DNA from 2 places in the Planococcus dechangensis genome. Region 2 is predicted to be linked to the other one. Evidence: riboswitches for the same ligand, from Rfam matches in the RefSeq annotation. Region 2 holds a riboswitch; the other holds the start of a gene.
What was found. A riboswitch is a leader RNA that binds a small molecule or an ion and turns the genes downstream of it on or off. The one in region 2 is predicted to bind cobalamin.
Positions count from the first base shown of each region.

Region 1: it holds a riboswitch for cobalamin, as region 2 does, so the genes downstream of both, ACFO5U_RS15740 (hypothetical protein) here and ACFO5U_RS04300 (cobyric acid synthase) in region 2, are expected to answer to the same signal.

Region 1 is NZ_JBHSGL010000015.1:299,118-306,656, forward strand. Features, by position in the region: gene ACFO5U_RS15725 (alpha-ketoacid dehydrogenase subunit beta) at 1-721, shown strand, start outside; gene ACFO5U_RS15730 (biotin/lipoyl-containing protein) at 736-1,185, shown strand; gene ACFO5U_RS15735 (ABC transporter substrate-binding protein) at 1,291-2,250, opposite strand; gene ACFO5U_RS15740 (hypothetical protein) at 2,247-2,789, opposite strand; cobalamin riboswitch at 2,958-3,137, opposite strand; gene ACFO5U_RS15745 (ferritin) at 3,493-3,990, shown strand; gene ACFO5U_RS15750 (alpha/beta fold hydrolase) at 4,054-4,815, opposite strand; gene ACFO5U_RS15755 (hypothetical protein) at 5,217-5,687, opposite strand; gene ACFO5U_RS15760 (PQQ-dependent sugar dehydrogenase) at 6,333-7,539, shown strand, end outside.
Region 2 is NZ_JBHSGL010000005.1:249,868-257,406, reverse strand. Features, by position in the region: gene ACFO5U_RS04300 (cobyric acid synthase) at 111-1,631, opposite strand; cobalamin riboswitch at 1,738-1,923, opposite strand; gene ACFO5U_RS04295 (peptidase MA family metallohydrolase) at 2,176-3,066, opposite strand; gene ACFO5U_RS04290 (HAD-IIB family hydrolase) at 3,456-4,214, opposite strand; gene ACFO5U_RS04285 (Crp/Fnr family transcriptional regulator) at 4,292-4,963, shown strand; gene ACFO5U_RS04280 (GNAT family N-acetyltransferase) at 5,111-5,548, opposite strand; gene ACFO5U_RS04275 (tetratricopeptide repeat protein) at 5,550-6,212, opposite strand; gene ACFO5U_RS04270 (GNAT family N-acetyltransferase) at 6,547-7,002, opposite strand; gene ACFO5U_RS04265 (MEDS domain-containing protein) at 7,180-7,539, opposite strand, start outside.

The DNA.
Region 1 (7,539 bases), on a different contig from region 2:
CCATATGGCGAAGATCCCGTATATGTCCGGCGGCAATGTGCGCTTGCCGATGGTGCTCATGACCGCAGTCGGCGGCGGCTATAGCGACGCCGCGCAGCATTCCCAGACTTTGTATGCGACGTTCGCCCATATGCCAGGGATGAAAGTGGTCGCACCGAGCACGCCGTATGATTTAAAAGGCATGATGACATCCGCGATCCGCGACGACAATCCGGTCGTCTTCATGTTCCATAAATCCTTGCAAGGGCTCGGCTGGATGGACCAGCTCGATTATGCGGTCGGCCATGTGCCGGAAGAATCGTATACGGTACCGCTTGATAAAGCCAATGTCATGCGCGAAGGGAAAGACGTAACGATCGTCGGCATCCAGATGATGACGCATTTCGCGATGGAAGCGGCCAAGCGATTAGCACAAGACGGCATCGAAGCGGAAGTCATCGATCTGCGTTCCTTGGCACCGATCGATAAAGACACCATTATTAATTCCGTGAAGAAAACGCATCGCCTGGTCGTCGTCGATGAAGATTACCGCTCGTATGGCATGACCGCAGAAGTGGCAGCGATCGTTTCGGAAGAAGCGCTCTACGAACTTGAAGCGCCGATCAAACGACTCGCGATTCCGGACGTGCCGATTCCATATAGCCATGTACTCGAAGACTTTGTCTTGCCAGGACCGGATAAAATCGTCGAGGCGGTCAAACAGATGATGGATGAAGCGTGAATGGAGGCGGTTCGATGCATGATGTAATATTGCCGAGGCTGTCGGAAGATACAGACGAAAGCTTGATTGTCCTATGGTTTGTCGACGAAGGCGATTACGTGGATAAAGACGCGGTACTATGTGAAGTGCAAACCGAAAAAGCCGTATCGGAAATCCGTGCAGAAACGAGCGGAACGGTGAAGAAAATTCACGTGAAGCGCGGAGATTCCGCCAAAGCGGGCACTTTACTTGCAGTCATTGACACGAAAGAGCAGGCGCCGGTAAGATCGGAAACTCCTGAACAAGTCCATCTTGAACAAGCAGCAGAAAACGATAGCTCACAACAGGCGGCGAGCTTTACGCGCGTGTCGCCGAGGATGCGTCATTTGGCGAAAGAGCTTGGCGTCAAACTTGAAGACGTCAAAGGAACTGGAAAAGGTGGGGCCATCACCGAACAGGATATCCGCGACGAAGCGGGATTGTGAATAGCAAAAAGGCGCAGCCATGTAAGACGGCAGCGCCTTTTTTTGTTTTGAATAATTTATTCATTCCATTTCTATAAAACGACAAAATGCTTGGGATGAATAAAATTATTCCATCAATTCCGGATATACCGTTTCCGCAACTAACTGCACCGCTTCACCAATGCGCGGCCCAGGGCGGGAAGTGATGTCGGAGTCGATGAAATGCACTTCACCGTTCTCGATCGCTTCCACATCGGACCAGCTGTCGCGCGCTTCGATATCGCCGACTGCATCTTCCACGTAAGACACGGTCGTCAAGATGACTTCCGGATCGCGCGTGATGACTTCTTCTTCAGAGATATTCGGCCAGCCTTCCAGGTCCTCGAAGACATTGGTCACTTGAGCGTGGTTCAGGATCTCCTGCTGGAACGTCGATTTACCGGTTGTGTAAATCTCAGGGGATGGGCTGATTTCCACATACACTTCTTTTTGCTCTTCGACCGCTGCCAGGCGTTCTTGGACATCCTCGATTTGCGTTTGGATGCTTTCGATCACTTCAGCGCCTTTTTCTTCTTTTGCAAGCACAGCTGCGATTTGTTCGATATCGCCGTATACTTCGTCAAATGAAGTGGCCGATTCGATAACAAATACCGGAATATCGGCATCTTCAAGCTGCGCGAGTGCAGGCGGTGCTTCGCCGGTTGAATAAGCTAAAACGACATCCGGGTCGAGCTGGATGATTTTCTCGGCATTGAATTCCACGGAATCACTGACGCGCTCGATATTCTGTGCCGCTTCCGGGTAGTTGTCATAGTCAGTTACGCCGACTAATTGATCTCCGGCATCGAGTGCAAAGACGATCTCAGTGTTGCTCGGGATAAGCGACACGATCGTTTCAGGCGCTTGTTCGAATTCAAGTTCTTCACCGCGGTCGTCAATGACAGTATACGGTGCGTCGCTTGAAGTCTCAGTGGATGTTTGTTCGGTTGTTTCTTCTGTTGCCGGTGCTTCGGCGGCGTTGTCTTGGCAAGCACCGAGTGTCAGGGCAAGCGGAATGCTGAGTAAGAGAAATGATTTGATTTTCACGTGTGAGTCTCCTCTTTCTTTTTGCGTTTTGTTGGATAGGATTTGCTGACGAACGGTATTTCATCGACGCCGTGCTGCTTGTTCACGTAGACGGCCATCACAAAAAAGACATTGGCGAGCAGGTTGGCGTAGTCCATTAAATGTTCCGGCACTGCGCGCTCAAGCATCACGTGATGAAGCGCACGCACCGATTTTTTCGCTTCACTGCGGCACACGTGAAGAATGCAAGCCGCGTGCGTTCCTTGGGGTAGGACGAACTGGTCGATTTGCTCTTTCACTTCAGCTACGTAGCGGTCATACATATCGCTGAGCTCGGCAAGGTCTTGTTCAGTAATGGCGAGTTTCCCGCGCACGGAGCCGTTCAAGTGATAGACCATCGGCTGCAAATAGCACAAGTCTTCCATCACTTCCGGGATGTCGGTGACGGATATCGCTTCGCCGATCCTTGTCGTCAGGGAGTCGGTGCGAATTTCAAAATCGACAGTCGGTGCGTTTTCCCGCATGAATGGGTAGCACAAAAAGCGCATGTCTTTTTTCATTGTTTCACCTCCAAAATAGTGTCCGTAAATATCAGCGCACGCATCGCTTTCAAAAAAGAGACAAAAAAAGCCACTCTCAACGAAGAGAGTGGCACGATTGCGAATATCCAGCACAAAGCTGTCCATAGGAAAAAGTTGCCGTAGATCCTCTTATCTTCCGAAGAGCAAAAATACGTTCAGAAAAAGGTAGGTCTCCTGGCTTGTGCATCGCTTTACTCTAAGGCCTTCCCGAGTCTCCCCAGTGGCATCTCTTATTTCATACGCACTTACAGTTGCGGAAACAGCTCCGGATTTTCACCGGATTCCCTGTTACGCTGACGAATCAGCACCTTTTCCCTGCATGATTATTTACTTAGTTTTAGTGTAGCACTTTTGATGTGGATTTAGGAGGGGATTGTGGAAATGTTATTTGGTTGAATAATGGAATGCGGTGGTTCACCGCGCCGGCCGCTTTGGGCATGGCTTTCGCAATGAGCCGGGTAGGGCGTCCGTCTCAGTGCTTCGCCTAGCCCTTGTGCGCGGCGTCGCTGGGATCGTTCATTGTGAAAAGGATGATACATTTAGATTCCATTGTGTGTAATGGAGTGGAAGGCAGGATGAGAGCGGAGCAGATCCATTATTAACTTTCCATAGCTTTCTATAAAATGGGTTAATCAACATACGTGTTATACTAACGTTAAATAGAATAGAGGAGGAATTCAAGATGCTACCAACAAATTTGACAGAAGCGTTAAACGCTCAATTCAATAACGAACTTCAGGCGGCACATGCCTACACAGCGATGGCGTCGTACTTTTCAGGAAAAGGGTATCACGGATTTGCCAACTTCTATTTAATCCAATCACGAGAAGAACATGTGCACGCGATGAAATTCTATCATTACTTGGTGACAATGGATGAACAACCTGTACTCCAGGCGTTGACAGAACCAAGAAACGAATATGCAAATGCTTTGGATGTTGTGGAAGCGTCACTTGCGCAGGAAAAGTCAGTTACGGCAAACATATATAAATTGGTAAGCTTGGCGGATGAACTGCAGGAACATGCTACGCTGTCATTTTTGGATTGGTTCATTGAAGAACAAATGGAAGAAGAAAAGATGTTTCGCGACATGATCATTCGCATAAAAGGCATTGAAGAAGGCGGCGAGTACTTCCTGAAAATGGACGACGAATTTGCTGCAAGGAAATTGGAAGAATAATAGGGTGGAAAACAAACAGCACACGATTTGTCGTGTGGTGTTTTTATGTGGATTGTAAAGTTTTCATGACTCACTCTGACTTAAGGAGTGATCATTTTCTAACCAATCAACAATCAAATCGACAATGATTTCTTGTTGTTCACTAACGGTGATCTGTGCCTCATTGTCGCCGGACTGACTACCATATACGCCAAAATAAGCGTGGTTTCCGCCTGGAATTTCAATCAACTCTGTTGTTTCTGGGAGGTTCGAGCTGTTTTCCTTAATTTTTTCAGGCGTACTTAATCCATCCTCTGAACCGCCGATGGATAAAACGGGTAAGGTGGATTCACTTAAATAGTCATTGCTTGCTGCGTATGCCCCAAGCAATATGAGCCCGTTTACGCGATCTAAATGTTGATCGGCATACATAGCTGCCGCTGCGCCTCCCATGGAATGGCCCGAAACATACCACTCGATGCTGTCGTCGCTTTCTATTATTTCATCCGCTTTTGACACATCTAAAATTGATAAATTTAATCGGACTGAAGGGATAGCAACTGTAATGTTTTGCTTGGATAATTCTTGTGCTAAATAGGCATATGCTTCAGGTTCGACTTTTGCGCCAGGATAGAGGATTAACCCTTTTTCTGCATTTTCTGCTCTATACATATACCACCCGTCTACGGGTTCTATAACTTCCTCTATCTCTATTTGATCCGCATCTACCGCTTCAAATGTATCTTGAGCCCATATAAAAAAGATAGTGAAGCTCAGAAGTACGACTAAAGCTAGTGTGAAAAGTGAGATGAGCAAGGTTTTTTTGTTCAGAATTTTTTTCATCATGAGTACCGTATTATTCCTAATCCAATCAAGTAGAAAGATATAGCCAATCCACTAAATAAATTATAAATAATTTTCCTTTCTGGATTTTTTGAAAATATTAGTTTGAGCTGTATTAAATTGACACGTTTCCGAACGCTTTTTTCGGTCATTTTCAGCTTTTTAAAAGTGTTCGCAAAAGTGTACTTTTACAAACGGTTTTTAAACAATTGTAAAATCAACAATTTTCAATGGAGGTTATAAGTAATTGAAGAACTATTAACAATTAAAATCATACAAGATTTAAATAGTTAATCGAATGGCTTTGTTAAAGTTTAATTTTATTTTACTATGATTAAAAACTTCTAAAGATTAATAGAAGTCCTTTAAGTTGTTTTTAGTGGTTTCTTGAACTAAAGCATCCGTTAGATAAATAAAACTTGATAATAGATTCCTTGTTTTTCTTTATTAGGTAGATCGTATTCTTCCCTAAGAGAGCCTTCATTTTTTTCCATAAAAGATACATACTGATTTATACTTTCAATAAATCCTTTTATATCACCTTTTCGAACTTGATAATAAGTGTTATTCCATAATTCAATGGAATAATCGCCAAGCTCTTCCAATGTATTTCTACCTGTATCACTTAGAAGGACGCTATTTTTATCCTGAACAGTATCGACGACCTGAATAGAAAGGTTATACCAATAAGCCTCCATCATTCCCTCATCATTAATATGAAACGTGAAAAGCACCAAATTATCAATATAGTTAAGTCGCTGAATAATAGCAGGTAACTTTTTTATTTCTTCCAGTGGAAAATAAACATCGTTAAACCAGACATGTCCTCTACCCAACTTTTCCAACTCAAAAGAACATTGTTCTGCAAATTCCATTATTACACCTCCTAAAACTATGGTACCTAACTGCATTTTATCGGACCAACTTGCTCCGTTAGATGAAAAATATTTATGATTATTTCGTAAACTCGGAAAACCTAAGCTTATTATATGTTTCAATAATTTGGATTAAATTCCCTTTAATTATCGTCTCATTAATTGTGACTTCATTTAATTGAAAACGAATACTTACCAACACTTAGAAATATGCGGAAAATTATCAAGATGTTTCTTTGCAACCTCGTGAAAACGCTTATCCAACCTTAATTAGCAGAGAGTAGTAAAGAAAAAAATTAGTTTACATATCCCGACTTATCGGAAGCTACAAAATAGAAGGGAGAGAAGAAGCCGATAAGGCACATCTTCTCTCCCTTTGTTAGTGTTTCTTAAAAAGAACATTTGCGAACGCTTAGTGTGGAAATGCATTTGTGTACTCCATATTGCTGTTACTGAAGTGGACTCCATCTATGAAAAAATCAAATTATTTTTTAATATCCTATAATTATGATAACGTTGTTTCCACAGGAGCTTCATATTTTTAGTTATAATATGAAATTCTTAACAATTTTCGGTGCTGAATTTCAGGGTAATGAAATTTAGAATTTATCCAGTTAAATATTTTAGAAAAGGGGAGGAAAGAGGATGACAAAAGTTTCGTGGTCAAGGCTATTGTTCTTTACCATGCTGGTCTTTGTTTTGGTATTGGCAGCATGTGGAAATGATGATACGTCAGAAGAAACACCTGCTGACTCGGATGCCGCAACAGAAGAAAGTGCTGCAACGGAAGAAGGTACTGACGAAGGCACTGAAACGGAAGAAGGTGCTGAAGAGGGCGCTGGGGAAAGTGCAGATGGATCTGCAGAATCTCAACCAAAAGTTACAGAGTTTGAACCGGCATTTCCAGAACAAACACGAGCACCTGCAGTAGAGACGGAAACAGAACTTGATGTGGAAGTTGTGGTTGAGGGTCTTGGCGTATCTTGGGGGATGGAAGAGTTTGAACCAAACCGCATACTTGTGACGCAAAGAGATGAAGCGGAACTTCTTATTGTAAACCTTGAAGATGGCTCTGTTTCAGATCCAATCGAAGGTACACCAGAAGTAAATAACTCAGGTCAAGGCGGGTTGCTTGATGTAACTGTTGCGCCTGATTTTGACGAATCAAGATTAGTGTTCATGACTTTTTCCGAAGACATTGAAGGCGGCACTGTAACTGCTGTCGGGAAAGGTGTTTTATCAGAAGATGAGGCTTCACTTGAAGATTTCGAAGTCATCTTCCAGGCAACACCCGCATACGATGGTGACTTGCACTATGGCGGACGCATTATCTTTGATGACAATGACAACCTATTCTTAACAACGGGTGAGCGTTCAGATGATCCGATTCGCGAACGCGCACAAGACTTGGATGCATACTTAGGTAAAGTCATTCACATTACACAAGACGGGGAACCAGTAGACACAAATCCATTTATCGAAGATGAAGACGCTCTAGATGGTATTTACAGCTACGGTCACCGTAATATTCAAGGTATGGACTTCAACCCTGAAACAGGAGACTTATGGATTGTTGAATTCGGCCCGCAAGCTGGGGATGAGTTGAATATTATTGAACCAGCTAATAATTATGGATGGCCAATTGTTTCTTATGGCATCGAGTACACTGGTGAATTAATCAATGGTGGTGTTTCAGAACACGAAGCGCAAGGCTTTGTTGAACCAGTATATTATTGGGATCCAACGAGTGCACCGAGTGGTATGTCGTTCTATGATAACGACGCAATTCCTGAATGGGAGAACAATTTGTTCATCGGTGGTTTAGTGTCGAGCTATATTGCACGTGTCGTTA
Region 2 (7,539 bases):
TCATTTTGTCGATCACGCAAATGCAAAAGCCGAACTTCAATAAGAAGTTCGGCTTGTTGTTCTTTATAATCCGCTGTTTTCCAGCGGTATTGAAAAAACACATTATCATCTTACACTTTGCTTTCGTGGACCGCGTCAGCCGCCAAGCCGAGTAGTTGGTAAACCGCTGCGATGTTCATATGGCTGCGAACTTGCTCCGCTAGAAAATCATATGCTTCTTCCCTTCGCTGGGCATCGGGTTTCACATTGTCTTCCAACAGGTCCAATCCTTTTTTGACACGCAATTCATTGACCAGTTCACGTGTGAATTTCCGGTTATGAAAAATGCCGTGAAGATAGGTACCGATCACTTCTCCATCTGGACTTACTGCCCCGTCCATCCGGCCGTCCGATAGCTGCATAAATGGGATAGCTTCCCCGTAGATGGTCGATCTTCCCAAATGGATTTCGTAGCCTGTCAGCACCTGTCCGTCTTTTACTTGCTTGCCGGTCATTAAAACCGTTTTCTTATCCCCGACAAACACCGTGTCGACCGGCAGTAATGAAAGGCCCCTTGCCACTCCACCTTCCCCGTCGACTGCCTCATTATCTACGAGTGATTCCCCAAGCAATTGAAAGCCTCCGCAAACACCGAAAATCTTTGTTCCGTGCTCGCGCAGCTTTTGAATCGCACCATCGAACCCGGTTTCCATGAGCCATGCAGCATCAGCCAATGTGTTTTTGGTTCCGGGAATGATCAGAAGGTCTGGTGTACCGAGTTCTTCGACTTTTCCAACCAGACGAACGCCAGTTTCCGGTTCATCAAAAAACGGGTCTATATCTGTAAAATTCGAGATTCGAGGGAGCCGGATGACGGCTATGTCTATTGCAAACTCTCCTGGCTTCGGTTTTTTAAACCGCAACGATGATAGTGCGAGAGAATCTTCTGCATCGATTTGGACATCGAGATAAGGCAAGACCCCAAGCACCGGAATGCCTGTTTCTTTCTCCAGCCAGTCAATGCCATCATCGAGCAGCTCGCGCATGCCGCGGAATTTGTTGATGACAATTCCTTTTACACGTATTCTTTCTGATTCATCGAGCAACGCAAGGGTTCCGACGATAGAAGCGAAAGCACCGCCCTTGTCGATATCCACAACTAAAATGACGGCGGCATCTGCCAAGTGGGCCATTCGCATATTGGCAATGTCTTTATCCTTCAAGTTGATTTCTGCGGGACTTCCGGCACCTTCGAGCACCAGTACGTCAAAATCTTGCTGCAGCCTGCGCATCGACTGCTCGACCGCCGGCATCACTTGCTGCAAGAAGTCGTCGCGATAGGTTTTTGCATTCATGTCCATAAAGTGCCGGCCATGGACGATGACTTCTGACACCATGTCCTGCTTTGGCTTGAGCAAAATCGGATTCATGTCAAAAGTCGCCGGAATACGGGCTGCTTCTGCTTGAACGCCCTGCGCCCTGCCGATTTCGCCTGCTGCTTCTGTCACAAAAGAATTCAGCGCCATGTTCTGGGATTTAAACGGAGCTACCCGAAATCCATCGTCTGAAAAAATTCGGCATAGCGCTGTACAAATCAAGCTTTTCCCCACGTCAGAAGCTGTTCCTTGAACCATAATGGAAACTGCTGGCATACTTTTCCCTCCACTCGTCAAAATAGAAAAATCCCCCACGAGCCGCGAGGAATTGAGGAAAAACAGCACAAAAAAAGGCGTGCTTCCAGCTTGTCCTCGCAAGCGAATGGGCATCCACACAAAGGCAGGTTTTCTGGCTCGTGATCATCGCATTCTGAACCTTCCTGAAGCATCGCTTCAGCGGCTTTTTGCAGATGGCTCTCACTTACAGTGGCGGGACCGCACCGGAATTCAACCGGTTTCCCTTTTAACTTATGTTCAAGACATAAGCACCTTTATGAATTGGATCGAACTCTATTTTCTTTTCATTATATACACAGTCGTTCTTTCCTCACCAGCATAACTTTTTTCATCTTTTAGACCAACTCCACACGTTAGTCACTCCTGAAAAAATTATACCGTCTTTCAAAAATAATGATTAAATAACGGTATAATAACTTAGAAACTGATAAATTTTATCTAGACTATCGATAAACCTTCTTCCGATAATCCTGCAATATGTAAACCAAACAGATTAGAAATTCCTTAAAATATTTAATTTGCTTCATTCTATATAAAATTTTAAGTACACTTTATCTAATTCGTTAATTGTTAACCCCGTTATTTCTTTAAAACTTTTCTCGAAGTCTTTGGTTTTATTTGCCGAATTCATTATTTTGTTGATAATCTCTTCCCCGTATTCCTCTATTAAGTATTCAATTGCATAATAACTCTGTGCATAATTGTTGGTTGACTCTATGTACCTCGCTTCAGCCCATTGTTCATAGGTTGTTAAGTGAGCAAAAGGAATACTTTCAGATTCAGGCAAAGGTGCTCCTTGATCTTCGGCTTCAATATATTCAGCAACACCTTCTTGAAACCAAAGCGGGTAAATATTTAAATCTTTAGCCTTTTGAGCAAAAGCGTAGTGAGTATATTCGTGAAGAATGACTCCCTGAAACATGTATAAAGGGTAATTCTCTCTTTTTAATATAAGGTCCTTATCAAGATAATGTATGGCTAACAGCTTATCCTCTGCTGAATAAAATCCAGCACCACCTTCTACCCCAGACAACTTCGACATCTCTTCGCTATCTTGGAATACAAGAAAGTCAATCGGTTCTTGATATGTTTTGCCGAACAATGCTTCGGTTTTCACGAAAGCTAAGTCTAACGTTTCTTTTGTTATTGGCAGAAGTTCAGAGAAATCCTTTTCATGATAAATTGAAACGTGTTTATAATCTTCTTGTAAGTAAGAATCTTTGATCTGGTTTTTTAGTTTTCCTTCAGGACTTCGAGTTACTATCGCTGCCATTGCTTCGATGTATGTAAGGTTTATATCTGGTTGTTCTTCTGCTATGACTTTGTAAAGAAAAAAGCTCCCACCTAAAACTAGAAGGAAAGAAAAGAAAACAAATATTGTTAAACTAAGAAATACAATTTTAATTTTTTTCACAGGCTACTCCTTCGAATGGAATTAGTTTAAATGTACTTCTATCAATTTAATTATAGTATACATTAAAGTAAATAAATGGGTTTTCCTAAATAAAGTTCTTCCTACTCACATTTTTTTATTTCTAGATATTTCAAGAAAATTAAAGCGCCATGATTAAGTAATCATTGATAACTTTTAATATTTAACGAAGTAAATCTTTCTTATCGATAATCATAGAAGTGTTCGTGAAATTACACTTACACAAACGAAAAAGAGAAGATACTCGGGACCAGTACCTTCTCTTTTCGCTATTATGGACTTCCGATAAGGGGTCATATGTAAACTGGCAATCTATAGATATTTTTTCTAATTGAGCTGTGTTTGAAAGTTTAATTAATTTTTTACTTAAACTAATTAACGTCAATCTGTTGCGTAAGATACTTTTCACTCATAGACAAAATCATTTTTGCCACTTGATCCTCTGTGATTTGTTTGGTCGCATGTTCTTTGGCAACCGGATGATTACCAATGCATATGCTTTCTTTGGCAGCTTCAAACATGCAGATGTCATTTGAGTCATTACCAAAGGCAATAAACTCATTTTCTTTGACTCCCAGTTGCTGTAGCCCAGCCCATTTATCAATGCCTTCAGGACTCAAATCAAGTATTCCTTCATTTTGGTGCAGATGCAGGTTCAGAGGAAGGGCTTCCAAGCTTTTCTGTATCTCGTCATTGCTTGTGAAAAGAACCATTTTCACTACATTTTCCAGCAAATCAATCGGCACGTTTTTTGCACTCTTCAACGGATCGATGTTTTGATAGATCGGATGGGTCTGTTCTCCGGTATAGCTGTAATCCCAGCTGCTATCAATCAAATACGTTAGCTGGTGCGTATCAATAATATGGAAAAGTTGCTTGCAAGTACTCTTGTCAAAACTGTTTACTTCGATTGAGCCATCCGCATTTCGAAAAGCCCCGTTTCCACCGACCATTCTTAACCGGTAATATTTTTCCGGCAGCACAGGCAATAAGTCACGTATCGGTCTCGCAGATGAAAAGATGATTTCGTGTCCCATTGCCTGGCACTCATCCAAAGCAGCACAAATTTCTTGGGTTAAAGGTTGGCCTTTAAAACAAATGGTTCCATCAAGATCGAATACAAATTGCATAATTAGTCACCTCACCTCTATCTTACCTAAGCTTTGCTATACTAAAAAGGACGTCTGTCCAAAAAGGTGAACTATTGATGAAACTTACTGAAATCCAAACTTACATTGAAAATAATGAATTGCAGATGCTTCTCCCCCATGTTGAGTTCATCCAATTAAAAACATATAAGGCTGGAGACATTATTTTAACCGAGGGCGATCAAATTGATGGATTGTACTTACTTGTAAAAGGAAAATGCCGGGTAGCCACCACTGAAATCACAGGAAAGTCACTCTTGCTCCGCTTCTGTACTCCTTTTTCGATTCTCGGAGATATTGAATGTTTTCAGAACGTGCCGATTCAATCGGAAGTACATGCGGAGGAGCCATGTACTTTTCTCTTTATCCCAATCGATTATTATAAGCATTCCTTGTCCCTTGAACCTGAATTTTTGCAGTTACTCTTAAAAGAGTTGGCCTATAAACTGCAAACATGCACAACTGCTTCACGCGTAAACTTGTTGGCTTCTGCAGAAACACGATTTGCAAGTTATTTGTGTACGATAAAAACAGAGGATAAGTTTGCGAAACAACTCGCAACCAATAACTTGGAAGAAATCGCTTCGCTTATAGGGACAACACCTCGTCATTTAAATAGGGTTATTCAAAAGTTTCAGGAAAAAGGAATTCTACAGAAAGAACGGCACCAGTTGATTATCACTGATTGGTCAAAACTAGAAAAACTAGCAGAAGGAATTCGATACCAATAAGGTATTCTTCGAATTCATTAGGAAGGAACTGTACGTACAAGCAGATTTCTAAAATCGAAAAAGGGAGAAGAGGTGCTTTGATCATCTCTTTTCCCTTTCGTATATTTGCAGCTTCCGATAATGGTTGATATGTTAACTAATATAATATTATCGTTTAGTGAATTCAATTTCAAACTCGGGTGTTTCTTCATCGTATTTTATGCTCTTGCATCCAATCCTTTCATAGAATTGAATCGATTCCTTGCTAGCGTTCCATTGCAGCCACGTTGCATTGACCGATTTGCACCAATCAAACGTTGCTTCCATCAGCTGACGTGCAAGTCCTTCCTTCCTGTATTCAGGCAGGACATATAAATCATGCAATCGACAGGTTTTTTTCCCAAGCCGCAGGTGGAAGCCATAGTCTTGCGCTATCGCATAACCTAACGCTTGTCCTCCGCGAAATACACCAATAAACAAATAGCTTGGATTCTGCACAGTTTCTATGAATCGTTCTTGTAAACCTTGAGTTTCCACTTTCCCCATGTTCATTAACAACTCCGATATAACCTGGAATTCTTCCTCCTGAACGCTTCTAATGTTCATTTTATGCTTGCCCCTCCTTCGATACCGTATCTCCATGCAGTTCCAGTAAACTTTGAATTTCTTCTACAGCAATACGATCTTCAGCTTCTTTAAATACTGAGATGGCTTTGTGGAAAGCATTTTTTGCTTCATCAAACTTGGATGTCGCTACTCCCAATTCCCCCATCCCTCTATACGCACATCCTTGGGCTACCAAACTTTTCGACAAGACCGCATATTCCAGTGATTGATTCAATAGGACGGTTGCTTCTGTGTATTTCTTCTCTTTTATCGCGATAGAACCCCGTTCATAAAAATTAGCTGCAAAGCCGACGTAGAAGTCAGGGAAATGGCGAGTCCAGATTTCACTTTCAGAAGTGAAAAAGTCCAAGGCCCGTTGATAATTTCCAGCCATTCGCTCGACCATTCCCAGTTGATGGAGAGCCATCGCTTCTTCTTTCAAGTTGAATTGCTTCTTGGAAATCTCCAGCAGTTCCTGATAGTAGGCAGTGGCTTTTCCAAACTGCCCTTGAAAGCTTTTAACATAGCCAAGACCATTTAAAGCCGCCTTATAGGAAGTAGAGGTTTTATCGGGTATGCTGTTCAAACATGAAAGATAGATCTTTTCGGCTTGCTGAAATTCTCCTTTATCGAAAAGGTCGAATGCATCATCCAGTTCCTGCATCTAATTCACTCCAATCCTTGAACCCAGCCTATCCTTTACTTGGTTAATGTCGTTAACCAAAAACAGGGATACTACTTAAATAGATTCGAGGTATTACTAAATATTTCCTTTATTGATTAATAAATTAGTTGTAGTAAAAGCGTTCGTAAAAGTACACCTTTACGAACACTAGAAAAACCCCTTAAAGCGACCTAAATGAACGTTCGTAAACATATCAAATCACTTTACGAACGTCCTTCATCCCCTCACCACTTTTACGAACAGTTATAGTATTCCAAACCAAAGTTTCCTAGCTTTCATCCTTCACTTTACTTTTTACTAAATCCCCAAGTTCTTAGATTTCCTTGGACCTTTCCCACAACATCATCGATTGTGTTTCTATGGTTTTTTTCATTTTCACTTTTACCATCACGCGGATGGATCCAGCATTCTCAGTTTCTGTTTCGGCTATTACTGTATTCACTTCTTTTAGCGTTATTGCCCAATCAATGAGTGCTGCCACCGCTTCGGTTGCATACCCCCTATGGCGATATTGCTCCATCATGCCATAGCCGACTTCAACTTGCTTCATTGCATTCGGCTTTCCTTTAAATCCGATGTCCCCCACGATTGCATCATCCGATTTTCTGATAACCAGCCAACTTCCCCAATGAGCTAAACTCTGATCTTTTGCCAAGGCTGTTAAGTGATTCCTGATTTCTGGACCGTTATCGTAGCCTTGTTTTTTCAATTTTGGCACCCACTCATTCGTGCAGGGCGTAATGATAAGTCTTTCAGTAACGATCTCCATCGCTTACCACTCCTTTAAACAAACAAGCTGAGTAATCATTTGATGTATGTATTGGTGACAACTCTTTGAATTGTTTAGCTTTTTTTCTTGTCACAGGATTCCTTCATTTTACAATAGTCGTAGTGTTGAAAAGTTATTGAAACAAAAAAATAGCCGCTGGAAGCTCCTTGCGACTAGTTATTTCATCGTATTTGTTAATTTGTAATGTTCAGAGGCGATCAAATCATCTTCTTGCAGAATATATGGATGGGTTTCCATCAACATCGTTATAAGATGGTCTGGCATTTTATGTTTTTCATAGGCGCAAATTAGGGGGAACGAATACTCATCTACCGCTGCATCTACGATCTTTTCAAAATCCTCTATCAGGTGCAATGGCTCTTTAACACTTTCCCATTCGACATGGGCCCAAGAACGGAAGGCTTGTTCTTTTTCCAAGTAAGGCTGAACCGTTTTCTTGAAATACTCATGGATGGCTGGCGGATGATAGCTACCGCTGGACCAATAGAAATGCAGACTGTTGACAATGTTCACCAA